2 regions of the Micromonospora yangpuensis genome follow, and region 1 is predicted to be linked to the other one. Evidence: riboswitches for the same ligand, from Rfam matches in the RefSeq annotation. Region 1 holds a riboswitch; the other holds the start of a gene.
The links. A riboswitch is a leader RNA that binds a small molecule or an ion and turns the genes downstream of it on or off. The one in region 1 is predicted to bind cobalamin.
Positions count from the first base shown of each region.

Region 2: linked by a shared signal. The riboswitch ahead of GA0070617_RS28505 (prenyltransferase/squalene oxidase repeat-containing protein) and the one ahead of GA0070617_RS14260 (ribonucleoside-diphosphate reductase subunit alpha) in region 1 are both predicted to bind cobalamin.

Region 1 covers NZ_FMIA01000002.1:3,117,239-3,136,804, reverse strand. Annotated here, with positions in the region: gene GA0070617_RS14295 (helix-turn-helix domain-containing protein) at 1-74, opposite strand, end outside; gene GA0070617_RS14290 (helix-turn-helix domain-containing protein) at 129-1,274, opposite strand; gene GA0070617_RS14285 (helix-turn-helix transcriptional regulator) at 1,421-1,621, shown strand; gene GA0070617_RS32025 (hypothetical protein) at 1,692-1,826, opposite strand; gene GA0070617_RS14275 (NsdA family TPR-like regulatory protein) at 1,968-3,374, shown strand; gene GA0070617_RS14270 (phosphotransferase) at 3,599-4,597, shown strand; gene GA0070617_RS14265 (TetR/AcrR family transcriptional regulator) at 4,745-5,383, opposite strand; cobalamin riboswitch at 5,545-5,751, shown strand; gene GA0070617_RS14260 (ribonucleoside-diphosphate reductase subunit alpha) at 5,878-8,325, shown strand; gene GA0070617_RS14255 (ribonucleotide-diphosphate reductase subunit beta) at 8,373-9,350, shown strand; gene GA0070617_RS14250 (SAM-dependent methyltransferase) at 9,563-10,372, shown strand; gene GA0070617_RS14245 (1-phosphofructokinase family hexose kinase) at 10,468-11,430, shown strand; gene surE (5'/3'-nucleotidase SurE) at 11,427-12,296, shown strand; gene GA0070617_RS14235 (cellulose binding domain-containing protein) at 12,401-14,038, opposite strand; gene GA0070617_RS14230 (glycosyl hydrolase family 95 catalytic domain-containing protein) at 14,075-16,906, opposite strand; gene GA0070617_RS14225 (CE1 family esterase) at 16,929-18,233, opposite strand; gene GA0070617_RS14220 (CE1 family esterase) at 18,355-19,566, opposite strand, start outside.
Region 2 covers NZ_FMIA01000002.1:6,282,929-6,293,105, forward strand. Annotated here, with positions in the region: gene GA0070617_RS28490 (hypothetical protein) at 9-242, shown strand; gene GA0070617_RS28495 (MarR family winged helix-turn-helix transcriptional regulator) at 360-809, opposite strand; gene GA0070617_RS28500 (ABC transporter ATP-binding protein) at 1,010-2,728, shown strand; cobalamin riboswitch at 2,867-3,016, shown strand; gene GA0070617_RS28505 (prenyltransferase/squalene oxidase repeat-containing protein) at 3,115-4,155, shown strand; gene GA0070617_RS28510 (hypothetical protein) at 4,286-4,774, shown strand; gene GA0070617_RS28515 (cell wall anchor protein) at 4,930-6,444, shown strand; gene GA0070617_RS28520 (hypothetical protein) at 6,441-7,403, shown strand; gene GA0070617_RS28525 (CbiQ family ECF transporter T component) at 7,396-8,574, shown strand; gene GA0070617_RS28530 (ABC transporter ATP-binding protein) at 8,571-10,177, shown strand, end outside.

The DNA of each region.
Region 1 (19,566 bases):
GCTTCGGTGCGTAGCTCCCGCAGGATGTTTCCGAGGTGTCGTCGGGGCACGCTGGAGCCCAGGTCGGTGGCCACGTCGCGGTCTGTTCCTCTCGGGTTGGGGTGTCCGGCGTTCGCTGGGGGCGCGGGTTATCGGGTGAGTCCGATGAGGGTGGCGAGGCGGGTCACGGCGGCTGTTGGTGGGCCGTTGCGGGTGATTTCGGTGATGAGGGTGCGGGCGTGGGGGCGGAGGCGGATCTCGGCGGGGGCGATGGTGTCGGCGTCGGTGAGGGTTCGTGCGGCGGTGGTGTGGTCGCCGGTGTGGTGGTAGGCGTGGGCGGCGTCGAGGAGGTGGGCGGCGCGGTGTTCGGCGGGGAGCCGGGGCCAGTCGTCGTGGCGTAGGGCTTGCTGGTGCAGGTGTACGGCGTGGGTGGGCTGGCCGAGGTGGTGGGCGGCGAGGGAGCGGGCCAGTCGTACGGCGATGGGGTTGACGGTGGTGTGGTGCGGGTCGTGGTCGGTGGGGTGCTGGTTGGCGAGGTGGGTGGCGTGGTCGAGTAGGTCGTGGGTGGTGTGGTTGTCGCCGGTGCGGGCGGCGGCGAGGGCGGCCTGGAGTAGGAGGGCTGCGCGTACCGGCGGGTTGGTGGTGGTGTCGGCGGCGGTGAGGGCGGCGGTGAGGGCGAGGCGGTCGCGGCCGAGGGCGCGTAGGGCCTGGACGACGGTGACGGTGGCGGTGCCGGTGAGGGTGGGGTCGGTCGCGGTGGCGGCGGCCCGGTCGGCGGCGAGCCAGGCGAGGTCGGCCTCGCCGAGTTTGATCAGCAGGTGGGCGGTGATCCGGTAGGTGGGTACGAGCAGGTTCGGGGTGCCGTGGGCGGCGTCGAGCAGGTCGGGCAGGGCGCGCAGGAGTGGGGCGTAGTGGGCGTGCTGGTAGGTCAGCCAGGCGTGCCCGATGTGCCGGCGTACCTGCTCCGGTGGGACGGTGCTGTGGGGTTGGTGGTGGTGGCGGACCAGGGCGGCGCGGACCCCGTCGACCCCGTCGGGGCCCGGTGCGGTCGTCGGTGGCGGCCGTCGGTTGCCGAGGAGGACCGCCGGGTCGAGGTGGAGGACCTCGGCGATCTCCTGGATGACGGAGTACCGGTCGAGGGCGCGGACACCACGTTCGACCTTGTCGACCCAGCTCTTGGACTTGCCGAGACGATCGGCCAGCATCTGCTGGGTCAGCCCGCGACGCACCCGCCAGCGGGCCAGCTGCCGCCCGATCGGCAGGTCACAGGCGTCGGACAGGCCCGGCCGGGTCACCGGTTCCGCTCCCCGAGGGCGGGTATGTCGCACACGACCGGCACCGTAGGGGTTGACATGACGACAACCATACCCGACATCCCCTCTGTGTGTAGTCATCTGATAGATAGGACATGTCAACCCAAACTGACCGTAGCGTGGACCGGGTGGTGTTCGAGCTGATGGGTGCGGCCGAGATCCAGGAGCGCCTCGGGATCTCTCGGCAGCGGACCTACATCCTGATCAACAGGAGAGACTTCCCTGCCCCCATCGCCACCCTCAAGATGGGCAGCGTCTGGCTGAAGGCAGACGTGGAACGGTGGATCGCCGAAAAGCGTCCGCACCTACTGGTGGATGACAGTGAATAAAGACTGCCCTGCCCGTCCCTGCTGATCCACCAGGAAGCCTGAGCGTCCCCGCCCCGTAGGCCCAACACGGTCACCGATCCCGCTCCTGCGGTGTCGGCACAACCTGGGTGTACTCCCCGCAGCGGGGACACCACCGCGCCTTCACCCGGAACGCGAGCAGCCCGAGCAGGAACCCCGGCACCAACCCACCGAACACGACGGACACGGCCACGGACACCACGAACCCCTTCACCCCCTGTATCACAGGCTTCACCTAAAGTGAACAGGGTCGCTGTGGTGACGGGTAGCCAGCCGACCCGGCGAGCACGTTGAACGCGTTGAACGCATCTCCCAGGAAGGTCAGCGGATGGCGCGGACGCCGAGGCAGCGCAACGAAAAGTTACTGGCAGCCATCAAAGAGTGCCGATGGTCGTACGATGCCTGCGCCGCAGCGGTCCGCGCGATCGCTCGCGAGAATCTCGACGCTCTGCCATCCTGTGACCGGTCACATGTCGGGCACTGGGTCGGTGGTGTCAAGCCCAGTGGCAGAACGTCCCGATACCTGGCCGAAGCAATCTCCCGCCGGCTCGGTTGGACGATGAATCCGGTCGATCTCGGACTCCTCGAAGGCGATAGTCTGGAGCCTGACCTTCGTGGCCTGAACTGGTGGGAGCATGCTCCGGCCATCGATCTCTTGACAGTCGGGAGGGCCGACTTGGAGCGACGGGAGTTCGGATTCAACGCCCTGTACTCGTTGGCAGCGCTCGCTGTCCCGCTCGACTCCTGGCAGGAGATCGCGGACCGAGGGCGCCGAGTACACGGAGGAGGTGCCGCCGTCGGGCGCAGTGAGATCGACGCCGTACGGGAGATGCTGGATGTGTTCAGCAAGGCCGACGAGCGGTTCGGAGGAGGACATGCCCGCCTCGCTGTCGTCCAGTACCTCACCTCGGACGTGGCTGGCTACCTGCAAGGACGCTTCTCCTCGCTCAACGACCGCAGGGACATGTTCAGCGTCGCAGCCGAAATGACCTATCTTGCCGGCTGGAAAGCCTTCGACTCATCCCTACATGGGTTGGCGCAGCGCTACTACGTCCAGGCGCTGCGGCTGGCCAACGAAGCCGACGACCGACCGCTCGGCGGCTTCACCCTGCGGGCGATGGCACATCAGGCCGTGGACCTTGGTCATGGACAGGAAGCCCTGAAACTCGCCAGGTCGGCGCTGGAATGGTCGAGGGGGCGTGCGACCCCGGCCGCGACCGCGCTCTTCACCGTTCTCACCGCTCGGGGCCATGCCGCGACGAGTGACCCGACCCGTACATCGGCTGCGCTTCTCGCGGCCGAGGCTCAACTTGCGGACGCTTCCGCCGACGACGAGCCGACCTGGATTCGGACCAGCGGATTCACCGAAGCATCCCTCGCCAGCCAAGCTGGCCAGGCGCTCCGTGATCTCGGCGACCTTCCGGGGGCCGAATCGCAACTCCGCCGATCGATCGTCACCCGCAACACCGGGGCGTACCGGCGTATCCACACCTTGACTCTGGCCAACCTCGCCGACGTCCAGTGCAGCCGAGGACGCCTACGTGAGGCCGCCGAGAACTGGAACCACGCGATGGACACGATGGAGGGTGTGAAGTCCGGCCGTGCCTCGGCCGCCGTGAAGAACATCCGAACCCGCCTGAGCAACTTTGGCCCCCGCCTCCCCGCCTTCGCCAAGCAGCTCGATCAACGGGCCGCAACCTACCTTCGTCAAGGGAACCCGCCAAAGCTTGGGTGACTGCGGCAGTCGCTGTCATGCCGATGACAGTGCGTCGAGGCTCAGGCGCGGGCGCCCCGCATCGCTTCCATAAACGCCGTGCGTACGAACCAGTGCTGCGGTGACGATCTCGGGCATGGGCGGGATTCTGGCACGGCCCTCATGGCCCTGACCGGCGGGTGACTCGGCAACGGATGGTCCTCTGACCGGATGATCGACGCAGGCGCTCCAGACAGGAACCGGGAATGGCCGCTGAACGAAAATTCGCCGACGCCGAGACTCTGACCCCGGTGATACGGGAGGTCTTCGGCACGGACCGTCTCATCACCGCCGTCGACCGCCTGGTCAACGGCACCAAGAAGGGCGTCTACCGCATCACGCTCGACGATGCCACAAGCGCGATCGCCTACGTATGGAACGCCGGCGAGGACTACTGGGACGGGCTGCTCCCGGACGGCCACGACGACCCGTCGAACCCGTTCGCCCACGCCTCCGGCATCGACTACTTCGAGGCTGCCACCCGTCGACTGGAAGCGGTCGGAGCCCGTTCGCCGCAGCTGTTGCTCGCCGACCGCAGCAAGGACCGGTACCCGGCCGACGTCGCCGTCACTGAGGACGTGCGCGGCGGAACGCTGGAATCGCTGCTGGAACGAGACCCGGACGCCGGCCGGCAAACACTCGCGCAACTCTCGGACATGCTTCGAGGCATGCACACCTACCAGGCACCGGCGTTCGGGCGCGTCGCATGGATCGACAGCGGAGGCGCACCGCCGGACACGACCTGCGAGCAGGCCTACCTGGAACGCGCGCTGGTGAACATCGCCACCGCCGTGCCCCGCGATGCCCGCGCGGCCGAAGCCGAGGCGATACTGGAGGAGAAACTCCGCACTCTGCACGCCGCACTCGACCCACGGGCGGAATACGGCGTGGTCCACGGCGAACTCTGCGCAGAACACACACTCGTCGGACCGGACGGGGAGCCCGTCATCATCGACATCGAAGGCCTGATGTACACCGACATCGAAGTAGAGCACTGCTGGATGCGGATGCGCTTCGGCCCGCACTACGCGGCGCTCGACAACCCGGACCTCGACCCGCAGCGGATCAAGTACTACCAGTACGTCATGCATCTGGACCTGGTCGGCGGCCCGCTGCGCATCGCCGAGGGCGACTTCCCGAACCGGAAGTGGATGCTCGACGTAGCGGACTTCCACCTACAGAAAGCGCTCACCTACAAGACATGACTCGACCGTGAAGCCGGATCGTGCCAAGCGTCATCAGACCCACCGACACCCCGCCGTCCGACGAGCATTGTCACCGGGACCGGCACGACATGGCGACGGAGTTAACCGACGCCGGTCAACCCGATTCAAGATCGAGCGCCCTCTCGCTCAGGCGTACAGGCCCTCCAGGACCATCGCGCTGAACTGGCGGGCCACCTCGTCGATGCTGAGTGGGCCGCCGACGTTGAGCCACTGGTACGCCCAGGCGCACATGCCGACCAGCCCGAAGGTGGCGATCCGGGGATCGACGTCGGCCCGGAACACGCCCCGGTCGACGCCGTCGGCGATCATCCCGGCGAAGGCGGACTCCACCAGCCCGCGCTTGCGGGTCACCTCGGCGAAGAGGTCACCGGTGAGGTAGCGCCGCTCCTGGTAGAAGATCGTCACGTGCGCGCGGTACTCGGCGACGCTGGTCAGGCTGAACCGGATCAGCTGGGCCACCCGTACCTTGGGGTCGTCGCTGTCGGCCTCGATCTGCTGGATCGCGGTGAGCTGCGCCTGGAGGTACTCCTCCTGGATGTGCCGCAGCAGGTCGTCCTTGCTGGCGAAGTGGTGGTAGAACGCGCCCTTGGTGAGCCGGGCCTGGTCGGCGATCTCCTGCACGGAGGTACGGTCGAAGCCACGCTGTTCGAAGAGCTCCAGCGCGCTGGCGATCAGCGACTTGCGGGTGTTCTCCGGGTCGTAGCCGTCCGGCCAGCGCTGTCGGCGCCGGTTCGACTCCGGCCGGGTGGACGTCGCTCGGGCCATTGGTGATCTCCCATCCGCGGTGCAGCCCCACAATGCTACCGTCCGGTCGGAAGGAATGGGGGGCGCGGAGCCGCCCGAGTACTCCGCGTCGCGCCGGTCACCCACCGCACACGACACGCCGACACAGCATGTGGTGTGGAAGTTCGGGACGGCGCCCATATATGGTGTCCCGCGGAGCTGGTTCGGCTGCCCATCCAGGGCGGCCGAGGCAAGAGGGAATCCGGTGCGAGACCGGAACTGCCCCGCAGCGGTGAGTGGGAACGACCGCCGTCAACGAGCACTGGGCCACCCGGCCTGGGAAGCGACGGCCAGTAGGCACGCGTGAGACGCCCACGAGTCCGAAGACCTGCCAGCACGCCGTCCGCGGCTCGCGGACGGCGGTCGACGGTCGCGTGGGACGACCGACGCCAGGAACGGACCTCGCGCGAGTTCGCGGTCCGGTGGCGTCCGCCCGCGCCTCCGGAGACCAGCGGAGACAGCGCGAGGGAGAGACCATGACGGTCGTGCAGGACAGGCCCGCACCCGGTGCGGACGCACCGGAGCAGCGCCGGCAGGTGATGCGGGTCAGCAAGCGCAACGGTGAGACCGAGCCGGTGGACGTCAACAAGATCGTCAAGGCGGTCGAGCGGTGGGTCGCCGGCCTGGACGAGGTGGACCCGCTGCGGGTGGCCACCAAGACCATCAGTGGTCTCTACGACGGGGCGACCACCGCCGAGCTGGACAAGCTGTCGATCCAGACGGCGGCGGAGCTGATCGGCGAGGAGCCGCAGTACTCCAGGCTGGCCGCCCGGCTGCTCGGCGCGTACGTGGACAAGGAGGTCCGGGGCCAGCAGGTGGCCAGTTTCAGCCAGTCCATCCGGTACGCCCACGGGCTGGGCCTGATCGGCGACGAGACGGCCGCCTTCGTGGCCGCCAACGCGCGCAAGCTGGACGACGCCGTGGACCCGGCCGGGGATCTGCGCTTCGAGTACTTCGGCCTGCGGACCGTCGCCGACCGGTACCTGCTGCGCCACCCGGAGACCCGGCAGGTGGTCGAGACGCCGCAGTACTGGCTGCTGCGGGTGGCCTGCGGGCTGTCCCAGACCCCGGTGGAGGCGATCGGGTTCTACCGGCTGATGTCGTCGCTCGCCTACCTGCCCAGCTCCCCGACGCTGTTCAACTCGGGCACCCGGCACACCCAGATGTCCTCGTGCTTCCTGGTCGACTCGCCGCGCGACGAGCTGGACTCGATCTACGAGCGCTACCACCAGGTGGCGAAGCTGTCGAAGTTCTCCGGCGGCATCGGCATCGCCTGGTCCCGGGTACGTGGCCGGGGGGCCCTGATCCGGGGCACCAACGGCAGGTCCAACGGGATCGTGCCGTTCCTCAAGACCCTCGACGCCGGGGTGGCGGCGGTCAACCAGGGCGGCCGGCGCAAGGGCGCGGCCTGCGTCTACCTGGAGCCGTGGCACCCCGACATCGAGGAGTTCCTGGAGCTGCGGGACAACACCGGCGAGGAGGCCCGGCGGACCCACAACCTGAACCTGGCCAACTGGATCCCGGACGAGTTCATGCGCCGGGTCGAGGCCGACGGCGACTGGTCGCTGATCGACCCCAGCGACGCCCCGGAGCTGCCCGACCTCTACGGCGAGCAGTTCGACGCCGCGTACCGGATCGCGGAGAAGAAGGCGGTCCGCACGGTCAAGGCCCGGGACCTGTACGGGCGGATGATGCGCACCCTGGCGCAGACCGGCAACGGGTGGATGACGTTCAAGGACCGCTCGAACCAGCTGTCCAACCAGACCGGCGTGGCCGGCAACTCGATCCACCTGTCCAACCTGTGCACCGAGATCCTGGAGGTCAACAACGACGCCGAGACGGCGGTGTGCAACCTGGGCTCGGTCAACCTGGGCGCGCATGTCGGCCCCGACGGCGTCGACTGGGAGCGGCTGCGCGCCACGGTGCGTACCGCGGTGGTGTTCCTGGACCGGGTGATCGACATCAACTACTACCCGGCCGCGCAGGCGGCGGCGTCGAACCCGCGTTGGCGGCCGGTCGGGCTCGGGCTGATGGGCCTGCAGGACGCCTTCTTCACCCTGCGGCTGCCGTTCGACTCGGACGAGGCGCGGCAGCTGTCCACCCGGGTGCAGGAGGAGATCCTGCTGACCGCCCTGGAGACCTCCGCCGGGCTCGCCGAACGCTTCGGCCCGCATCCCGCGTACGCCGAGACCCGCGCCGCCCGGGGCGAGCTGCACCCGGACCTCTGGGGTGCGGAGGTCACGCAGACCTCCCGGTGGGCGGCGCTGCGCGAGACGATCGGCCGGCACGGCCTGCGCAACTCGCTGCTGGTGGCGATCGCCCCGACCGCCACCATCGCCTCGATCGCCGGCTGTTACGAGTGCATCGAGCCGCAGGTGTCCAACCTGTTCAAGCGCGAGACGATGTCCGGCGAGTTCCTCCAGGTCAACGCGTACCTGGTGGGTGAGTTGAAGGCCCGCGGACTGTGGACGCCGGAGATCCGCGACCGGATCAAGCGGGCCGAGGGGTCGGTGCAGGGCATCGGGGAGCTGCCGGCCGACGTGCGGGAGGTGTTCCGCACGGCGTGGGAGTTGCCGCAGCGGGCGTTGATCGACCTGGCCGCCGCCCGGGCGCCCTACATCGACCAGTCGCAGTCGCTGAACCTGTTCCTGAGCGCGCCGACCATCGGCAAGCTCTCCTCGATGTACCTGTACGCCTGGAAGGCCGGGCTGAAGACCACGTACTACCTGCGCTCGCGGCCCGCGACGCGCATCCAGCAGGCCACCGTCACCGTCACGGCTGCCGACAGTCAGCCGCCGGTCGCCACCGCGACGCCACTCGTCGCCGTGGGCGACGCCGCGACGCCGCTCGTCGCCGTGGGCGACGCCGACGAGGCGTTGGCCTGTGCCCTGGAGAACCCCGAGAGCTGTGAGGCCTGCCAGTGAACACCGACGTCACCCCCCGTACCGGTCAACTGCTGCTCGACCCGGGCATGGACCTGACCCTGCGGCCGATGCGCTACCCGCACTTCTTCGACCGGTTCAAGGACGCCATCAAGAACACCTGGACCGTCGAAGAGGTCGACCTGCACTCCGACCTGGCCGACCTGGCCCGGCTCTCCCCCGCCGAACAGCACCTGGTGTCCCGGCTGGTCGCCTTCTTCGCCACCGGTGACACCATCGTCGCCAACAACCTGGTGCTCAACCTCTACCAGCACGTCAACTCCCCCGAGGGCCGGCTGTACCTGTCCCGGCAGCTGTTCGAGGAGGCCGTGCACGTCCAGTTCTACCTGAACCTGCTCGACACCTACGTGCCCGACGAGAAGGAGCGGTTCGCGGCCTTCGCCGCGATCGAGAACATCCCGTCGATCAAACGCAAGGCGGAGTTCTGCTTTCGCTGGATCGACTCCGTCTTCGAGCTGCGCGAGTTGCGGACCAAGGCCGACCGGCGGGCCTTCCTGCTCAACCTGATCTGCTTCGCCGCCTGCATCGAGGGGCTGTTCTTCTACGGCGCCTTCGCCTACGTGTACTTCCTGCGCTCCCGGGGCCTGCTCAACGGACTCGCCTCCGGCACCAACTGGGTGTTCCGCGACGAGTCCATGCACATGGAGTTCGCCTTCGAGGTGGTGCAGACGGTCCGCCGCGAGGAGCCCGACCTGTTCGACGACGACCTGGTCGAGCAGGTACGCCAGATGCTGGCCGAGGCCGTCGAGTGTGAGGTGCAGTTCGCCGAGGACCTGCTGGAGCAGGGCGTCTCCGGGCTCAGCCTGGCCGACATGCGGCAGTACCTGCAGCACGTCGCCGACCGGCGGCTGGCCCAGCTCGGCATCGCGCCGTACTACGGTTCGACGAACCCGTTCGCCTTCATGGAGCTGCAGGACGTCCAGGAGCTGTCGAACTTCTTCGAGCGCCGGGTGTCGGCGTACCAGGTAGGGGTGACCGGCAACGTCACCTTCGACGACGAGTTCTGAGCACGCTCCGGTGCTGAGCCCGACCGGACCGGCGGCGGTCCGGACCCGGGCGGTGGGTCACCCCGGTGGCCCACCGCCCGGCAGGGGACACCCGCCGGTTGCGGGGCAGCGCGCTACGCTGACCCGCCGCCACGGCGGCACCGCCGAAGGCAGACGGTCTACGCTGGCGCGGGTGGACCGATCCTGGTCCACCGTAGACACGAGGTGTGACCATGATGGACGGTACCGCCGTGAACGACGGGCAGCAGCGGCCCAAGATCGACGCTGACGTGCCCCAGACGGCGCGGATCTGGAACTACCTGCTCGGCGGCAAGGACAACTTCGCGGTCGACCGGGCCGTCGGCGACCAGATCATCTCGAGCCTGCCGCAGCTGGCGCAGAACGCCCGGCTCTCCCGGGCCTACCTCGCCCGGGCGGTGCGCTACCTGGCCGCCGAGGCCGGGGTCCGGCAGTTCCTCGACATCGGCACCGGCCTGCCCACCGCCGACAACACCCACGAGGTGGCCCAGTCGGTGGCCCCGGACGCCCGGATCGTCTACGTCGACAACGACCCGCTGGTCCTGGCCCACGCCCGCGCCCTGCTCGTCGGCACGCCCGAGGGTGCCACCGACTACGTCGACGCGGACCTGCGCGACCCCGACACCATCCTGCGGGCCGCCGCCCGCACGCTGGACCTGGACCAGCCGGTGGCGTTGATGCTGATGGGCATCCTCGGCCACGTCGAGTCCGACGACGAGGCCGCGTCGATCATCGGGCGGCTGATGGACCGGCTGCCCGCCGGCAGTTACCTGGCGATGTACGACGGCAGCGACACCAGCGAGGCGGTCACCGAGGCGGTGCGGATCTGGAACCTCTCCGCCAACCCCCGGTACCACCTGCGCAGTCCGCAGCGGATCGCCGGCCTCTTCGACGGCCTGGAGCTGGTCGCGCCGGGGGTGGTGTCGGTGGTCAGCTGGCGGCCCGACGGCGAGGTTCCCGCCGAGCAGATCGACCAGTACTGCGCGGTCGGCCGCAAACCGTGACCCGCGGGTAGCGGCAGGCGGGGGGCGCGAAACCCCGGGGTGACGACACGCCCGGTCGGCGGTTCGACCGGCCGGGTTCGGGGCAATACGCGGTCATGGATGAGCGTGTGATGGTGTTCGCTCCGGCACCGCTGTTGACGGTGACCCTGGAGCAGCAGGCCGATGCCGTCGAGTTGCACCTGCACCCGGGGGGCCAGGGCGTCTGGCAGGCCCGCATGATCACCGCGTTGGGCACACCGGTGACGCTCTGCGTCGCGCTCGGCGGCGAGGTCGGCGGCACCCTGCGCAAGCTGCTCGCCGACGAGGACGTCACGGTCCGCGCCGTCGAGCGGCAGGCCGGCTCCGGCTGGTACGTCCACGACCGACGCGACGGCTCCCGGTCGGAGATCGCCGACGACCCGGGTACGCCGATGGTCCGCCACGAGATCGACGAGCTGTACACCGTCACGTTGACCGAGGGGCTGCGCGCCCCGGTCAGCATCCTCAGCGGACCCGCCGCCCCCGACGTGGTCGATCCGGACATCTACCGGCGGCTCGCCACCGACCTGAGCGCCAACGGCGGCACCGTGGTGGCCGACCTCTCCGGCGCCTACCTCAGCGCGGTCGTCGAGGGCGGGGTCGCGGTGCTCAAGGTCAGCCACGAGGAGCTGCTCGACGACGGTCTCGCCGAGGACGACAGCGTCGAGGCGCTGCTGGCCGCCGGCCGCCGCCTGCAACAGCAGGGTGCCGCGTCGGTGCTGATCAGTCGGGCCGGTGAGCCCGCCCTGGCGCTGCTGGACGGCGGCAAGGAGCTGCTGGTGCACGCCCCGCCGTTGGAGCTGGCCGAGCACCGGGGAGCCGGCGACTCGATGACCGCCGGGGTCGCCTCGGTGCTGGCCCGCGGTGGCGACCTCCAGGAGGCGGTACGCATCGGTGCCGCGGCCGGCGCGCTCAACGTGACCCGGCACGGGCTGGGCACCGGTCGGGCCGAGGCGGTCCGGGAGCTCGCCGAGCGGGTCCGGTTGACCCCGGTCGACGAGGACGAGAAGGACGACGAGGCCGAGGGGGAGAAGGAGTGACCGGTGACCGGCCGGCCCGGGTGGTGGTGACCAACGACGACGGTGTGCACGCCCCGGGTATCCGGTGGTTGGCCCGGGCCGCCCACGAGCAGGGCTTCGACGTGGTGGTCGCCGCCCCGCAGGCCGAGGCGAGCGGGATGAGCGCGGCCCTGTCGGCGGTCACCGACGACGGGCGGGTGGTGTTCACCAAGACGGAGCTGGCCGGGCTGCCCGACGTGCCGGCGTACGGGGTGGCCGCCTCCCCCGCCTACATCACCGTGTTGGCCGGGCTCGGGGTCTTCGGCCCGCCACCGGCGCTGGTGCTGTCCGGCATCAACCGGGGGGCGAACGCCGGGCACGCGGTCCTGCACTCGGGCACGGTCGGCGCGGCGTTGACCGCCGGCAACAACGGCACCCGGGCGCTGGCCGTCTCGTTGGACGTGCTCTCCCCGGCGGCGGCGAGCGCGGGCAGCGGCGGGGCGGCGTTCGCGGTGCTGGACGCCGTCGACGACGAACGCCGCCACTGGTCGACCGCCGCCGACCTGGCGGGACCGCTGCTGCCGTGGTTGCTGGACGCGGCGCCGGGGACGGTGCTCAACCTCAACGTGCCGGACCTGCCGGCCGCCGAGGTCCCCGGGTTGCGCCAGGCCAGCCTCGCCCCGTTCGGCCAGGTGCAGATGACGGTCGCCGAGAGCGGTCAGGGTTTCGTCCGGACCGCCGTGCAGGAGCAGGGTTCCCGGCACGTCCCCGGCACGGACCTGGCCTGGCTGGCGCAGGGCTACGCCACCGTCACCGCGCTGCGGGCCCTGGGTCACCTGCCCGACGTGGTGGTGCCGACCGGGCCCGGCCGCGACGACGAGGATCCCGTTCCGGCCGGATCGGCCTGAGAATCCCGGCTACTCCCGCACCGGGCCGTCGTGTTGGTCACCCCGCCGGGGCCTCGCCGTCCCCGGCGGGGTGACGCCTTGTCCGGCCTGATGGCCGATCGCGATCAGGCGACGCCGCACGCCTGACCGTTGAGGGTGAACGCGTTCGGTCGGGTGTTGCTGCCCGACCAGCTGGAGATGAAGCCGAAGGTCGCGGTACCGCCGGGGCTGATCGAGGCGTTGTAGGCGACGTTCGTGGCGGTGACCTGGGCGCCGCTCTGGGTGTAGGTGGCCCCCCATGCCTGGTTCACCTGCTGGCCGTTGGCGAAGGACCACCGCAGGCTCCACCCGTCGATGGGCGTGGTACCGGTGTTGCGGACCGTCACGTCGCCCTGGAACCCGGCCGGCCACTGGCCGGTGATCGCGTACGTCACCTGGCAGTTGCCGGCCGACGGTGGCGGCGTGACGGTGGTCGGCACCGCGGTCGGCGTACCGGTGGGGGTGCTGGTCGGGGTGCCGGGCCCACCGCTGACCCGGTAGACGACCGTGCCGTGGCCGGGCACGCTCGCCGAGATGGCGCCGGAGGTGGTGCTGGTCGCGTTGGTCCATGCCTCACGCAGCGTGAAGGAGCCACCGGAGAGTCCAATCGCCGACGCGGTCGTGCTGATCGTGGTCGTCGCCGTGCCCTGGTTGAACAGGGCCACCGCGACGTCCCCGTTCGACAGCCGCTTGGCCAGCACCCGCCGGGTGCCGTCGAAGGAGACCTGAGTGGCCTGCAGGCCCAGTGGATCCTGGCTGATGCCGATCAGATTGGTGTTCGTCAGGATCGTCCGGGTGGCCGCGTTCATGTTGCGCAGGTCGTTGCCGGCGATCAGCGGTGAGGCCAGGATCGACCAGAGCGCGAAGTGGCTGCGCATCTCGGTGTCGGACATTCCTCCGCGCCCGACCTCCATCATGTCCATGTCGTTGAACGCACCGGGTCGGGCCCGCGCGGCCAGTGGCACGGTGACGTCGACGATGTTCTGGATGCCCATCGGATAACCGTTGGTCTGGCCGGTGTTCCAGGCGTTGGTGATGTCCTCGGTGGTGCGCCACATGTTGGACACGTCACCCCAGTCACGTTGCGGCCCGGTCTTGGTGTGGATGCTGTTCGAGTTGATGCTCAGCACGATGGGCCGACCGGTCGCGGCCAGCGCGTCGCGCATCCTGGCGAAGGTGCGGACCTGGTCGTCGATCGTCCCGCTGGGCGAACACCAGTCGTACTTGAGGTAGTCGACACCCCAGGCCGCGAACTGGCGGGCGTCCTGGGCCTCACGCCCCTGGGAGCCGGTGGCCCCGGGGTACGACCCGAAGAACTGCGCGCAGGTCCGGTCAAGTGGTGCCTGGTAGATGCCGAACTTGAGCCCCCGGGCGTGGATGTAGTCGCCCAGCGCCTTCATCCCCGAGGGGAAACGACTCGGATCGCCCTGCAGGTTCCCGGCCGAGTCGCGGTTCGGGTTCATCCAGCAGTCGTCGACGACGACGTACTGGTAACCGGCGTCACGTAGGCCGGAGCTGACCATGGCGTCGGTCATCTGTCGGATGAGGGTCTCGTTGATGTTGCAGCCGAAGGTGTTCCAGCTGTTCCAGCCCATCGGTGGAGTACGGGCGACGCCGTTGTTCAGGGCCAGCGCCTGCGACGTACGGAGCACCGTCGTGGCTCCCACCACGACCAGCAGTCCGACCGTCAACGCGGTCACCATCCGGCGAGCACGGTGTCTCATGATCTTGCCTCCTCGAGCCGGGGCACGCCCCGCCGGTCAGGTAGTCGTACAGGTCAGGTTGGTCGGCGGGTTGTTGGTGCTGCCGTTGACCGTGGCGATGAACCCGAAGGTGGTGGCACCACCGGCGGGCAGCGCCCCGTTGTAGTCGGCGTTGCGCACCGTCACGTTCGCCCCGCTCTGGCTGTGCACCCCGCTCCAGACCTGGTTGACGACCTGCCCGTTGGCGAAGGTCCAGGTGACCGTCCAACCCCGGATCGCCGTCGTACCGGCGGTGACCGTGACCTCACCCTGGAAGCCACCGGACCACGAGTTCGTCACCCGGTACGTGGCCCGGGCACCCGACGGCGCGGGTGGGCTGGTGGTCGGCGGCGTGGTGGGCGGCGTCGTCGGGGGTGTCGTCGGCGGCGCGGGAGTGGTGGGGGTGACCGTCGGGGTGGGCGTCACCCCGGGCCGGGCCGCCCGGTAGGTGCGGCCGGACCGGACGGTGAGCTGCACGACGTCGGTCTCCGGACGGGTGGTGGCCGGCGTGCTGCCGTCGCTGACGTCGGTGACGGTGAAGGCGCCGGTGAACAGCCGGGCCCGCAGCCGCAGGGTGCCGTCCCGGTCGGCCCGGACCACGATCTCGTCGGCCTGGCCGCTGCTCCAGGCCACCCCGACGGTGTACCCGCCCCGCCCGCGCAGCCCGCTCACCTGCCCGGTGGGCCACGCGGTCGGCAGCGCCGGCAACAGGTGCAGCTCACCGTTGTGGCTCTGCAGCAGCATCTCGGCGATGCCCGAGGTGGCCCCGAAGTTGCCGTCGATCTGGAACGGCGGGTGCAGGTCGAACATGTTCGGTGCCAACCGGTCGGTGCGCACCAGGTCACGAACGAGCTTGTGGGCGCGGGCGGCGTCCTCCAACCGGGCCCAGAAGTTGATTTTCCAGGCCAGCGACCAGCCGGTGCCGTCGTCACCGCGCAACTCCAGCGTCCGGCGCGCGGCCTCGTACAACTGCGGGGTGCCGCGCCGGGTGATCTGGTTGCTGGGGTGCAGGCCGTACAGGTGGGAGACGTGCCGGTGGGTCCGCTCCGGCTCGATCCAGTCGGCCAGCCACTCCTGGATGTTTCCCCGGGAGCCGACCCGCATCGGGGGCAGCCGGTCCCGGGTGGCACGGGCCTGGGCGCGGAAGGTGGCGTCGACACCGACTACCTCGCTGGCGCGGGCCGCCGCGTCGAGCAGGTCCCGCAGGATCTGGTTGTCCATGGTGGGCCCGGCACAGACGCTGACGTCGGTGTGGTGGGCCAGCTCCGGCGAGTTCGACGGGTTGGTGACCAGGTAGCCGAGGGTCGGATGGGTGACCAGGGTGTCCAGGAAGAACTGGGCGGCCCCCTTGAGGGCCGGGTAGTTGGTACGCAGGAACTCCACGTCGCCGGTGAACAGGTAGTGCTCCCAGATCAGGCTGGCCAGCCAGGCCCCGCCGGTCTGCCACATGCCCCACAGCGGCCCGTCGACCACCGACGCGCCCCGCCAACCGTCGGTGTTGTGGTGGGTGACCCAACCGCCGGCGCCGTACTGCGCCTGGGCTACCCGGGCACCGGTCACCGACAGGTCCCGGACCATGTCGAAGACCGGCCGGAAGCACTCCGACAGGTTCGTCGTGTCGGCCGGCCAGTAGTTCATCGGCAGGTTGGCGTTGATCGTGTACTTCGAGTCCCAGGGCGGGGTCATCGAGTCGTTCCAGATGCCCTGCAGGTTCGCCGGCTGGGTGCCCGGCCGGGACGAGGAGATCAGCAGGTACCGCCCGTACTGGAACAGCAGGGCGGAGAACTGCGGGTCGTTGGCGGACGCGTGTTGGGCGATCCGTACGTCGGTGGGTTGGTCGGCTGCGGCGGTGCGCCCCAGGTTGATGCGTACCCGGTCGAACAGCGCCTGGTAGTCGGCCAGGTGCCGGCTGCGCAGCTGGTCGATGCCGACGGTCCGGGCGGCGTTGAGCCGGGTACGGGCGGCACCCTGGTAGTCGCCGTTGACCGTGCGGTAGTTGACGTAGCTGGAGCCGATCGAGACCAGAACGGTCACGCTGGTGGCCCCGGAGACCCGCAGGGTGCCGCCGGAGCTGCTGACCGTGCCACCGGTGGTCACCGCGTGGGCCAGGGCCAGGAAGCGTACCGAGCCGGTGACGCCCTCCATGTTGCCGGAGATGCCGTCGAGGGCGATGGTGGCGGCGTCCGGGCTCGACCCGGTGGTGCGCTGCGGGCTGTCGAAGGTGGCGTTGAAGGTGATCGAATTGGCCCGGTCGGCGGTCAACCGCAGCACGATCACCTGGTCGGGCGCGCTGGCGAAGACCTCCCGGGTGTACCGGACGCCGTTCTGCAGGTAGGTCGTGGTGACAGTGGCGGTGGTCAGGTCGAGGGTCCGGGTGTACTGCGACACGCCACTGGCCGCGCCGAGGGCGAGCCTCAGGTTGCCCACCGGCTGGTAGGCCAGCTGACCGCCCGGGGTGCCCATCATGGTCTGGTTGATCAGGTCCTGCGCCTGGCTCCACTGGTCGGCGAAGACCCGCCGCCGGATCTCGGCCAGGTTGGCCGCCCCCCGGCTGTTGGCCGAGTCGTACGGGCCGCCGGCCCAGATGGTGTCCTCGTTGAGCTGCAGCCGTTCGGTGTCGACGTTGCCGAACACCATCGCACCGAGGCGGCCGTTGCCGATCGGCAGCGCCCGCAGCCAGTCGGTGCCGGCCGCCTCGTCGTACCACAGGGCCAGGTCACCGGCGGCCAGCGCCTGCGGCGGTGCCTGGGAGCCGGCGCGGGCGACGGCGGTCCAGGCGGTCGGCACCAGCGCGGCCCCGGCGCCTGCCGCGGAGGCCTTGAGCACGTTCCTGCGGGTCATGTCCGTCATCGGTTTCTCCCAGCCGCTCCGGTCAGGCGCGGACGCAGGTGAGCGACGGTGTCGTGGCCGGGCCGCCGCCGACGAAGCCGAAGGTGGTGGACGCGCCAGCGGCCAGGTTGCCGTTCCAGGTCTCGTTGGAGACGTGCTGGGTGCTGCCGCTGGGGGCGTTACGGCCACCCCAGATCTGGGTGATGCTCTGCCCGCTGGCCAGTGTCCAGCTGACCCGCCATCCGGTCAGGGCGGTGCTGCCGGCGGTCACCGTGACCTCGGCCTGGAAGCCGCCCTGCCACTGCCCGACGGTCGCGTAGGTGGCGGTGCAGCCACCGGCCGGCGGATTGGTCGGCGGCGTGGTGGGCGGCGTGGTCGGCGGCGTGGTGGGTGGGTTCGTCGGGGTGGTGCCGGCGAACTGGGTGAAGAAGCGCCACACCTCGCCGGGGACCCAGGTCCGCGAGCCGCTGTCGCCACCGGCGCCGTCCTGCGGCGCGGCGATGTGCCCACCGTCGAACGCCGCCCAGACCACCGGGTAACCGGCCCGGCAGCCCGAGTAGCTGTAGACGGTGTGGGTCAGGCTGCCCGCCCGGGGCTCCGGCGGGTTCGCGGCCGTGCAGCCGTTGTTGCGGACGAAGCGGTCCCGCAGCGACCGTCCGCTGGCGATGTTGTCGCCGATACCGTGCACCCCGAGGTACGCCACCGGCTGGGTACCGCCGCTGCATCCGCTGAGGGTGCCGGGCGAGGACTGCACCGCGACCGCGCGGAAGACGTTCGGCCGGGCACAGGCCAGCGCGTAGCTCATCCCGCCGCCGTAGCTGAACCCGACGGAGAACCGTTGGGTGGTGTCCACGCAGAGGTCGCCCTCGATCCGGCGGAGCATGTCGTCGACGAAGGTGACGTCCTCGCCGCCGGCGTTGGCCCAGCCGTTGCTGATGCCCTGCGGGGCCACGAAGATCGTGCTGTCGCCGGACAACCGCAGCAGCCCGTAGTACGCCCAGACGTCGCGCTGCACGGTCTGGCCGGTGGCCACGTCGACGGCGGTGCCGCCCCACCAGTGGAAGCCGAAGACCAACCGGTACGGGCGGTTGCGGTCGTAACCGTCGGGCAGCCGCAGGATGAAACTGCGGTTCTTGCCCCCGCTCTGGATGGTGTAGGTGCCGTTGGCCAAAGTGGGGGCCCGGCCGCAGCCTGCGGTCGCCGCCTGGGCGCCGACGTCGGCGGGGGCGGCCAGGGCGCCGGCGGCGGACACCGGACCGGGGGTGCCGGTGAACACGATGCCGGCCAGGGCCACGACGAGCGCCACGGCGACCGCCAGGGCTCCGGTGCTGGTACTACGCCTTGTCATCAGACGTCACTCCTGTCGACGGGTGCACCGGGCGGGGGTGTCCCGGTGGACGGCGGTGCCGGTGGTGCCGGTGGTGGTCGCGGGCGGACCGGCTCGGGTCCGCCCGCGACGGGCCGGCGGATCAGCCGGTGGTGCAGGTGGCGCCGTTGAGGGTGAACGAGGTCGGTCTGGCGGTGTTGCCGGTGTGGGTCGCCTGGAAGCCGATGCCGACCGAGGCTCCCGGCGCGATGCTGGCGTTGTACGCGACGTTGCGGGCGGTGACCTGCCCGCTGGCCGGGGCGAAGGTGGCGTTCCAGCCGGAGGTGATGCTCTGTCCGCCGGGCAGGTTGAACACCAGCGACCACCCGTTGACCGCGGTGCTGCCGGTGTTGGTGATGGTCAGGTCCTCGGTCAGGCCGTTGTTCCAGGCGTTGACGGTCGCGGTGACCCGGCAGGCGCCGGTGCCCGGCGGCGGCGTGGTCGGGGGCGTGGTCGGCGGCGTGGTCGGCGGCGTCGTCGGGCTGGTGCCCTCGAACTGGGTGAAGAACCGCCAGGTCTCGGCCGGCAGCCAGGTCCGGGAGCCGCTGTCACCGGTCGCGCCGTCCTGGGGGGCGGCGATGTGTCCCTCGTCGAACGCCGCCCACACCACCGGGTACCCGGCCCGGCAGCCCGAGTAGGTGGTGCTGCGGTGGGTCAGGCTGCCCTGACTCGGCTCGGGCGGGTTCTGCGCGGCACAGCCGTTGTTGCGGACGAACCGGTCCCGCAGCGTACGGCCACCGGAGATGTTCAGCACGCCGTCGCGGATGCCGTGCGCGCCGAAGTACGCGATCGGCTGCGTACCGCCGCTGCACCCGCTGAGCTGGCCACCGGCGTAGACCGCGACCGCCCGGAAGACGGTGGCCCGGGCGCAGGCGACCGCGTAGCTCATCGCCCCGCCGTAGCTGAACCCGAGGGCGAAACGCTGGGTGGTGTCGACGCAGAGGCCCGCGTCGATCCGGCGGATCATGTCGTCGACGAAGGTGATGTCCTCTCCCCCGGCGTTGCCCCAGCCGTTGTTGAGGCCCTGCGGGGCCACGAAGATGGTGCTGTTGTTCGCCAGCCGCTGCAGCCCGTAGTACGACCAGACGTCGCGCTGCACGGTCTGCCCGGTGGCGACGTCGGTGGCGGTCCCGCCACGCCAGTGGAACCCGAAGACCAGCCGGTACTGCCGGTTGACGTCGTAGCCGTCGGGGACCCGCAGGATGAACGTACGGTTCTTACCGTTGCTCTGGATGGTGTGCGTTCCGCTGGCCAGCGTCGGTGCCTTTCCGCAGCCGGCCGTCGCCGCCATCGGCGTGACGTCCGCGGCGCGGGC
Region 2 (10,177 bases), 3.2 Mb from region 1:
CTGTGGGCGTGCCCGCGGGGTGTGACCTCTGGGTGTGCCCGCGGTACTGGTGCGACGACTGGCAGCACACGTATCACCGGGACGACTGGTTGGACCTGCTGCCCACCCAGGGCCTGCACACCCGGCTTCCCGCCGACACGCTCGACCGGATCCTCGACGGCACCGGTGCCGCGATCGACGCGGTCGGCGGCAGCTTCCCGATGCGCTACAGCACGGTCACCGTCACGGCCGTCCGCACCTGATCCGGCCCGCTCCGCCGGGCGGCGTTCCCGTGCCCCGACCCGCGCGGCGCGGACCCCGACCCGCGCGGCGCGGATCCCGGAGCGCACCAGCACCCGGAGGCGCCCCGCGACGGCCGGTCAGGCGAGCAGCGTACGCAGGATGCGGGCGAGCTGTTCCCGGTCGGCCGGCGGCAGGTCCCCGAAGAGATCGTCGGCGGCGGCCCGGCGGGCGGCGTACATGGCGGCACCGGCGCGGGTGCCCTCCTCGGTCGGCGTGACCAGGGTGGCGCGCCGGTCCGTCGGGTCGGCCTGCCGCCGCACCAGACCCCGGGCCTGAAGGTCGTCGACGACCTCGGTGGCCGAGCGGGGGGCGATCCGCAGGTGCTCGGCGATCGCACTGAGCCGCAGCGGACCGTGCCGGTTGAGCACGCCGAGCGCCCGGGACTGGGCGGGCGTGACGTCCCACGGCGCGAGCGCCTGACGGGTGCGGTGGCGCAGCCGTCGGGTCACCGCCCAGAACGCCTCGGCGAGGCCGTCCTCGGGCTGGTGCGGGTCCGTGGTCACGGGGACCGGCGGGTCTTCGGGCACGGGAACAACCTACCAGGAGAAGGTGTTGTTCCCTCATGTTGAGGTAACCTCAGCATTAGTCGAAGGTAAGGGAGCATCCCTTGGAACCCGTCCCCTCCGGCCGCGACCGCGGCTCCCACAAGCCCGGCCGCGACCACAAGCCCGGCCGCGACCGCGGCTCCCACGAGCTCAGCGCCGAGGAGCAGGCGCAGGCCCGCCAGGTGTCCCTGCGTCGCATCGGCGGACTCTTCGCCCGGCACCGGGGCGCGCTCGCCACCGTCACCGCGATCATCGTGGCCTCCTCGGTGCTCGCCACGGCCACGCCCTTCCTGCTCCGCGCGGTGATCGACCGGGCCCTGCCCGAGCGCGACCTGCCGCTGCTGGCCTGGCTGGTGGCCGGCCTGGTCGTGGTCGCCGCCGTCACCTCCGTGCTGGGCGTGGCGCAGACCTGGATCTCCACCCGGGTGGGCCAGCAGGTCATGCACCGGCTGCGCACCGACGTCTTCACCCACCTGCAGCGACAGTCACTGGCGTTCTTCACCCGGACCCGCACCGGCGAGGTCCAGTCCCGGATCACCAACGACATCGGTGGCATGCAGTCGGTGGTCACCTCGACCGCCACCTCGATCGCGGCCAACCTGACCACCGTGATCGCCACCGGGGTGGCCATGCTCGCCCTGTCCTGGCGACTGTCGCTGGTCTCCCTCGTCGTGCTGCCACCGGCCATCTGGCTGACCCGCCGGGTCGCCCAGCTCCGTCGGGAGATCACCGCGCGGCGGCAACGTGAACTCGCCGACCTCAACGTCACGGTCGAGGAAGGGCTCTCGGTCAGCGGCGTACACCTGGCCAAGACCCTCGGCACCGGCCCCGCCCTGGCCGCGCGCTTCACCGCCTCCTCGGCCCGCCTGGTCGACCTGGAGCTGCGCTCCGAGCTCGCCGGCCGCTGGCGGATGGCCACGATGAGCGTCGTCTTCGCCGCCATTCCGGCGGTGATCTACCTCAGCGCCGGACTGCCCGGCACCGCCGGGACGCTCAGCATCGGCACCCTGGTCGCCTTCACCGCGTTGCAGGGCGGGTTGTTCCGGCCGCTGACCGGGCTGCTCAACGTGGCCGTCTCGGTCACCGCCTCGCTGGCGCTCTTCGCCCGGATCTTCGAGTACCTGGACCTGCCGGTCGAGGTGGCCGACCCGGCCGAGCCGGTCGAGATCGACAGGCGCCGGGTCCGGGGCGAGCTACGCCTGACCGACGTCACCTTCCACTACCCGGGCAGTGACACCGCCGCCGTAGCCGGGATCAATCTCGACGTCCCCGCCGGCACCAGCCTGGCCCTGGTCGGCGAGACCGGGTCCGGCAAGAGCACCCTGGCCGCGCTGCTGAGCCGGCTCCACGACCCGACCAGCGGCCGGATCACCGTCGACGGCGTCGACCTGCGCCAGCTGCGCCTGGCTGATCTCGCCGCCATCGTCGGGGTGGTCAGCCAGGAGACGTACCTGCTGCACACCACCGTCCGGGAGAACCTGCGCTACGCCCGTCCTGACGCCACCGACGCCGAGATCGAGGCCGCCGCCCGCGCCGCCCAGATCCACGACCTGATCGCCGGCCTGCCCGACGGGTACGACACGGTGGTCGGGTCGCGGGGGCACCGCTTCTCCGGCGGCGAGAAGCAGCGCCTGGCGATCGCCCGGACGCTGCTGCGCGACCCGCGGGTGCTGATCCTCGACGAGGCCACCAGCGCCCTGGACACCGAGACCGAGCGCGCCGTGCAACGGGCGTTCGACGAGGTGGCCCGGGGTCGTACCACCGTCACCATCGCCCATCGGCTGGCCACCGTGCGCGACGCCGACCGGATCGCGGTGCTCGACCACGGGCGGATCGTGGAGTCCGGCGACCACGCCGACCTGCTGGCGCGGGCCGGCCGCTACGCCGCCCTCGCCGCCTGACAGCCCCGCTCCGGCGGCGCTCCGCGCACCGTCCCGGACCGGCCGATCCGGCCAGATGCGTTCGTGGTGGCCGGCACCAGGGGCAGGAGCAGCGGCAGGACGTCGGCTGCGACGTACGACGCATTGACACGCCCTGTCGTCGCTGGCCAGACTGACGGCACAAGTCCACAAGCGCGTACGTGCGGGGGAAGTCCGGTCTGAGTCCGGCGCTGGCCCGCAACGGTAGGCCGTCGAGGTGATCCACTTTCGACGGCGAGCCCGAATACCCGCCGTACGCGTGAATTCGTTCCCCCACCCGTCGTGGCCCACGGGTCGGAGTCCCGGTCCTCCGCGTCACGACGGTCGTCCGGGTTTCTGACGACCGCCGGGCCGGAAAGGCGCTTCCGATGGTCGTCCGCCTGAGCCGGCACCACCTGCTCGTCCTCCTCTGCGGTCTGCTCGCCGCCCTCACCCTCACCACCCCCGCGCTCGCCGCGCCCGCGCCCGCCGGCCCGGTGCCGACGGGCCCGACCCGCGCCGAGGCCGCCGCCGGTTGGCTGGCCCGTCAACTCGTCGACGGCGAACGCCTCGAAGTGGTCTTCGACGGCGTCGCCTACCCCGACCAGGGGCTCACCCTCGACGCGGTCCTCGCCTTCGCCGCCGCCGGCGTCGCCGACGACTTCGGTGCGTCGGCACTGGCCTGGGTCACCCGGCCGGACATCCGCGACGGTTACGTCGGCGACGGCAGCACCGAGGCGTACGCCGGCGCCACCGCGAAGCTCGCCCTCGCCGTCGCGGTACGCGGCGCGGATCCGACCGATGTGGGCGGGGTCGACCTGACCGCCCGGCTGCGTTCGCTGCAGTCGACCGACGGCCGGTTCACCGACCGGTCCGCGTTCGGCGACTACAGCAACGCCTTCAGCCAGTCCCTGGCGATCCTCGCCCTGCACCGCACCGCGCCGGGGGTGCCTCCGGCGGCGGCGTCCTGGCTGGCCGGTACCCGGTGTGCCGACGGCGGTTATCCGCTGCTGCCCGCCCAGCCGGTCTGTACCTCCGACGTGGACGCCACCGCGCTCGCGGTGCAGGCGCTGCGGGCCGCCGGCCGCCCGGCCGACGCCGCCGCCGGGCTGCGCTGGCTGGTCTCCGTGCAGGGCACCGACGGCGGATTCGGCAACGCCAACAGCACCGGTCTCGCCGCGCAGGCGCTACGCGCCGGCGGCCGGCCGCTGGCCTGGGCTCGGGCCCGCACCTTCCTCACCGGACTCCAGGTGGGCTGCGCCGGTGCGCCGGCCGACCGGGGCGCGGTCGACTTCGACGGCGGCACCTTCGATCCGCAGACCGCCGTCCGCGCGACCGCACAGGCCGTCCTCGGCCTGACCGGCACCGGGTACGCCCAGCTCTCGGCCACTGGGGCGACCGCCGGGGCACCGGTGACCTCCTGCCCCTGAGCGGCCCCGGTGCGCCACCCGTCCGGTCCCCGCTCGTCCCAGCTCAGCTCGCCGTGCCCCAGCTCGCCTCACCCAACTCCCCTCACCTCAGCTCGTCTCACCTCGGCTCGTCCGACCACAGGAGGACGTCATGTTCCGTCACCGTTGCGCCATCCGCCGCCGGCTCGCCGGGCTGCTGGCCGCCGCCGTCGCCGCCGTCGCACTGACCGCGGTCGAACCCGCACCCCGGGCGGCGCACGCCGCCGCCTGCACCGGCACCACCGGAGTGACCGTGGTCGTCGACTTCGCCGCCCTCGGCGGGGGCGTCCAGGTCGCCTGCGCCCTCGGCGATCCGGCCACCGGGGTGGCCGCCCTGCAGGGCGCCGGCTTCACCGTCACCGGCACCTCGCGCTGGGGGCTGGCCTTCGTCTGCCGGATCAACGGCAAGCCCACCGCCGCGACCGACCCGTGCGTCAACACCCCGCCCGCCACGGCGTACTGGTCGTACTGGCACGCCTCCGGCAGCGGCGCGGCCTGGTCGTACAGCACCTCCGGCGCGTCCAGCTACAACCCCGCGCCGGGCAGCGTCGAGGGCTGGTCCTTCGGCGCGGGCGCCGCACCGAGCATCACCGCTCCCTGACCTGCCGCCCCGGGGTGGACCGGGCGTCGACCGACCACACTGCGAAAGGCACCCTCATGCCACTGTCCGCGCCACGGCCACCCGGGCCCCGGCCACCGTCCCGACCGCCCGTACCCCGGCCACCCGTCTCCCCGGCACCCGCGTCCCAACGGCTCGTGTCCCGACGGCTCATCTCTCGGCGGCTCGTGTCCCGGCGGCACATTTCTCGGCGGTTCGGTGCCGGTCTCGCGGCCAGCACGGCGGTGACCCTGGCCGCGCTCAGCGCCGTACCCCTGAGCGGGGTGGCCGCACCGGCGGCGGCCGATACCGCCGCCGGGCGCGCCGCCGCGACCTGGCTGGCCGGGGAGTTCGACGACGGGGCGCTGCCCGGACCGTTCGGCGGCCCGGACTGGGGCCTGACCATCGACGGGATCCTCGCGCTCTCCGCGACCGGGGTCGCCGCACCGACCCGGCAGGCGGCAACCGCGCAGGTCGCGGCGCACGTACGGGCCTACAACAGCTACGACGACTGGGGTATCCCCGGCTTCACCGACGGTGGGGCGACGGCCAAACTGCTGTACGCCGCCGCAGCCGCCGGAGCCGATCCCACCGCATTCGGCGGCTTCGACCTGCGGGCCGAGACGCTGTCCCTGATCGCCGGGGCGGACGCCGGGCACCAGCGGGGGCGGATCACCAGCCGGACCACCGCCGACAGTGGACCGGACGCCAGCAACACCTTCGACCAGTCCTTCGCCGTGCTGGGCCTGGCCCGCAGTGGTGACCTGCCACCGGCCACCGTCGACTTCCTGCTCCGGCAGCAGTGCGCGGCGGGCGGGTTCCGGCTCTACCCGGACACCGTGGACGGGCCGTCACCCTCCTGCGACGAGCAGGCCGACGCGCTCCTCGACGTCGACTCGACCGCGATGGCCGTCCAGGCGCTGTTGGCCGCCGCCGACGCCGGTGCCGGCGGTGCCGCCGACGCGGCCGGCCGGGCGGCGGACTGGCTGGTCGCCCAGCAGCACCCGGACGGGTCGTTCGGTGGTTCGGGGCCGACCACCGGCGCGAACTCCAACAGCACCGGCCTGGCCGGGCAGGCCCTCGCCGCCGCGGGGCGCGACACCGCGGCCACCCGGGCCGCCGATGCGCTGCGCGCGCTGCAACTGACCACGGCGAACGGCGGGGCGGCCGCCGCCGACGCGGGAGCCGTCGCGTACAACACCACCGAGTTCACGGCGGGAGTTCAGGCCGGTATCGCCGACACCGGCCGGGACCAGTGGCGTCGGGCCACCGCGCAGGCGCTGCTCGGGCTGGTCCAGGTGCCGCTCGGCCGGATCGGCCTCGACCCGCCGCCGTCGCCGGAGCCGACCCCGACCGGCACCGTCACCCCGACCTCCTCGCCGACCGCCACGGCCACCCCGACCGGCACCGCCCCGCCCACGCCCACCGGGTCGCCGACCCCGGGCACACCGACACCGACCGGTACGGCCCCGGCCAGCCCGACACCGAGCGGCTCGGCCGGTGCCACACCGCAGACCCCGGCCCCCACCACGCCGGCCGTCGTGCCGGAGCCGACACCGACCGGTGGGCTGCCCAGGACCGGTGCGGCGATCGTCAGCTACGTACTGGTCGCGGCCCTGCTGGTCGGGGTGGGCGTACTGCTGCTGGTGCTGACCCGACGGCGGGCGACATGACGGGGTCCCGGCGGGCCGGGCTGGTCGTCGTCGGGGTGCTGGCGGGCACGGTGGGCGTGCCGGGGCCGGCCGCGTCGGCGGCCGGCTCCGCCGGGTACTGCCCGGACGCCTCCGGCGTCACCGTCGTGGTCGACTTCAACGAGCTCGGCGGCGGCACCGTGGTGCGGTGTGCCCCCGGCGCGCAGAGCACCGGCCTGACCGCACTCAAGGACGCCGGTTTCCAGGTCACCGGCACCCTGCGCTGGGGTGAGGGGTTCATCTGCCGGATCGAGGGCAAGCCGTCGGCGGCCGCGGAGAAGTGCGTCGACACGCCACCGGCCAGCGCCTACTGGTCGTACTGGCACGCGCAGGACGGCGGCAGCTGGGCGTACAGCGACAAGGGGGTGCTCAACCGCAGGCCACCGGCGGGCAGCTTCGAGGGCTGGTCGTTCTCGCTGAACCGCAGCGGCAACGACGCGCCCCGACCGGACGTGGCACCGAAACGCCCCGCCCCGCCACCGCCCGCACCGCCACCGCCGGGCCCGGTCGCACCCCCGCCTGGACCGGTCGCGCCTCCGCCGGCCGGCGACGACGGGCCGGTCGCGCCACCACCGCCGGCCGCCGACGGTGGACCGGTCGTACCGCCGGCCGCCGGCGGCGCGCCGGTCGGTCCGCCACCGGCAGCCGACGGTCGGCCCGCTCCGGCACCGACGGCCGGGACCGCCGGACCCACACCCCCCACCGGTACGCCGCCGACCGGTGCACCGACGCCGAGCGGGGCGGCACCGACCGCACCGGCCGGTGGTGCCGGTACGTCGGCCGACCCCGCCGGTCAGCCGCCGCTGACGCCGATCGCCGGACGCCGGGACGGTGGCGGGCTCCCCCTGGGTACGGTGGCCGGCGTCCTGGTGCTGGCCGTACTCGCCGCCGGTGGCCTGGTCGCCGCCCGACGACGACGGACCGCCGAGCCGGATGACTGAGCCGTCCCGGCGCTCGGCGCGGCTGCCCCGGGCGCTGCACCCCGGCGCGTGGTGGCTGTGGGCGCTCGGCCTGGCCACCGCCGCCAGCCACACCACCAGTCCGCTGCCGCTGGGGCTCTTCGTCGCCGTCGCCGCGCTGGTGGTGGTCCGCCGACGCGGGGACGCGCCGTGGGCGCTGGCCTTCCGGATGTACCTGGTCCTGGGCGCGGTGATCGTGGCGATGCGGGTGGTGTTCCGGATCGTGTTCGGCGGTGGGCAGGGCGAGACCGTGCTGGTCCGGCTGCCGGAGATCCCGCTGCCCGAGTGGGCCGCCGGCATCCGGCTCCTCGGGCCGGTCGCCGCCGAACAGCTCCTCGGCGGGTTCTACGACGGGCTGCGGCTGGCCACCATGCTGGTCTGCCTCGGCGCGGCGAACGCGTTGGCCAACCCGAAGCGGCTGCTCAAGGCCGTACCCGGGGCGCTCTATGCGGTGGGTACGGCGGTGGTGGTGGCCCTGTCGGTGGCCCCGCAGCTGGTGGAGAGCGTGCTGCGGGTCCGCCGGGCCCGGCGGCTGCGCGGGGCCTCCGGCCGGGGCGTCCGGGCGTTGCGGGGCATCGCGTTGCCGGTGCTGGCCGACGCGCTGGACCGGTCCCTGGCGCTGGCCGCCGCGATGGACTCCCGGGGGTACGGCCGCACCGCGGCGGTGCCGGCCGGCCAGCGTACGGTCACCGGCGCGCTGGTGCTCGGCGGTCTGGTCGGGGTCTGCGCCGGTACCTACGGGTTGTTGGACGCCACCGGGCCCGGTTACCTGGGCCTGCCGATGCTGCTCGCCGGGCTGGCCACCGCCGTGACCGGGATGGTGCTGGCCGGCCGTCGGGTCCGGCGGGGCCGCTACCGCCCGGACCGTTGGCGTACCGCGGAGTTGCTGGTGGCCGGCTGCGGTGCGACGGTCGCCGGGCTGACGGTGCTGGCCGGCTCGCTCGACCCGGAGCTGCTGTATCCGCCGGTCAGCCCGCTCACCTGGCCCGAGCTGACGCCGTTGACGCTGCTCGCGGTAGCGGTCGCGGCGGCACCGGCCTGGCTGGCACCGCCACCGGTGCTGACCCGGTCGACCCCGCCGCCCGCACCGACCCCGGCCGGTGGCACGAGCCGCCTGCCGGTCCCGTCCGGAGCCCGGGGAGGCCCACGGTGATCGAGTTCGACCGGGTGACCGTCCGGTACGCCGACAGCGACCAACCGACGCTGCGGAACGTGACGCTCCGCATCGACGAGGGCGAACTCTGCCTGGTCGTCGGGCGCACCGGCACCGGCAAGTCCACCCTGCTGCGGGCGGTCAACGGGCTGGTGCCGCACTTCACCGGCGGCACCCTGCACGGCACCGTCACGGTGGACGGCCGGGACACCCGCCACCATCCGCCGCGTGACCTCGCCGACGTGGTGGGCGTGGTCGGACAGGATCCGCTCGCCGGGTTCGTCACCGACACGGTCGAGGAGGAACTCGCCTACGGGATGGAACAGCTCGCCCTGCCGGCGACGGTGATGCGCAAACGGGTGGAGGAGACCCTGGACCTGCTCGGCATCGCCGAGCTGCGGGACCGGCCGCTGCGGACCCTCTCCGGCGGGCAGCAGCAGCGGGTCGCCATCGGCGCGGTGCTCACCGCCCACCCCCGGGTGCTGGTGCTCGACGAGCCCACCTCCGCGCTGGACCCGACCGCCGCCGAGGACGTTCTGGCCGTGGTGACCCGGCTGGTGCACGACCTCGGGGTGACCGTGGTGCTGGCCGAGCACCGGCTGGAGCGGGTGGTGCAGTACGCCGACCGGCTGCTCCACCTGCCCGGCGACGGCCGGGTGGTGTCCGGGGACCCGGCCACCGTCCTGGCCGGCGTCGACATCGTGCCGCCGCTGATCGAGCTGGGTCGCCTCGCCGGCTGGACGCCGCTGCCGCTGTCGGTCCGCGACGCCCGCCGCCACGCCACCGACCTGCGCCACCGACTCACCGCGACCGCTTCGGGGACGGCGGCTCCGGGCGCGGCAGCTTCCGGCGGGACGGTTCCGTCCGGACCGACTCCCGGCGCGGCGGCTCCGCCCGCCGTGCTGACCGCGCGGAAGATCGTGGTGCGGTATCCGGGCACCGTCGCCGTGGCCGGGGTCGACCTCGACCTGCACCCGGGGCGGATCGTGGCGCTGATGGGGCGCAACGGCTCCGGCAAGTCCAGCCTGCTCTGGGCGGTGCAGGGCAGCGGCCCCCGGCAGGGCGGCACGGTCACCGTGGTCGGCCCGCAGGGGGCCGTGGACCCGAAGGCCCTGCCGCCGGGCCGGGCCCGACGACAGGTGGGGCTGGTCCCGCAGACCCCCGGTGACCTGCTGTACCTGGAGACCGTGGACGCCGAGTGCGGCCAGGCCGACCGGGAGACCGGTACGCCGGCCGGCAGCTGCCGGGCGCTGCTGGACCAGCTCGCCCCCGGGCTGCCCGGCGACCGGCACCCCCGGGACCTGTCCGAGGGGCAGCGGTTGGCGCTCGCCCTCGCCGTCCAGCTCACCGCCGCCCCACCGGTGGTGCTGCTGGACGAGCCGACCCGGGGCCTGGACTACCGCGCCAAACGGCAGTTCGCCGCGATCGTCCGCCGGTTGGCCGCCGACGGGCGGGCGGTGGTGGTCGCCACGCACGACGTGGAACTCGTCGCCTCCCTCGCCGACCGGGTGGTGGTGCTGGCCGAGGGGGAGATCGTCGCCGACGGCAGCACCACCGAGGTGATGCTCGCCTCGCCGGCCTTCGCCCCGCAGGTGGCCAAGGT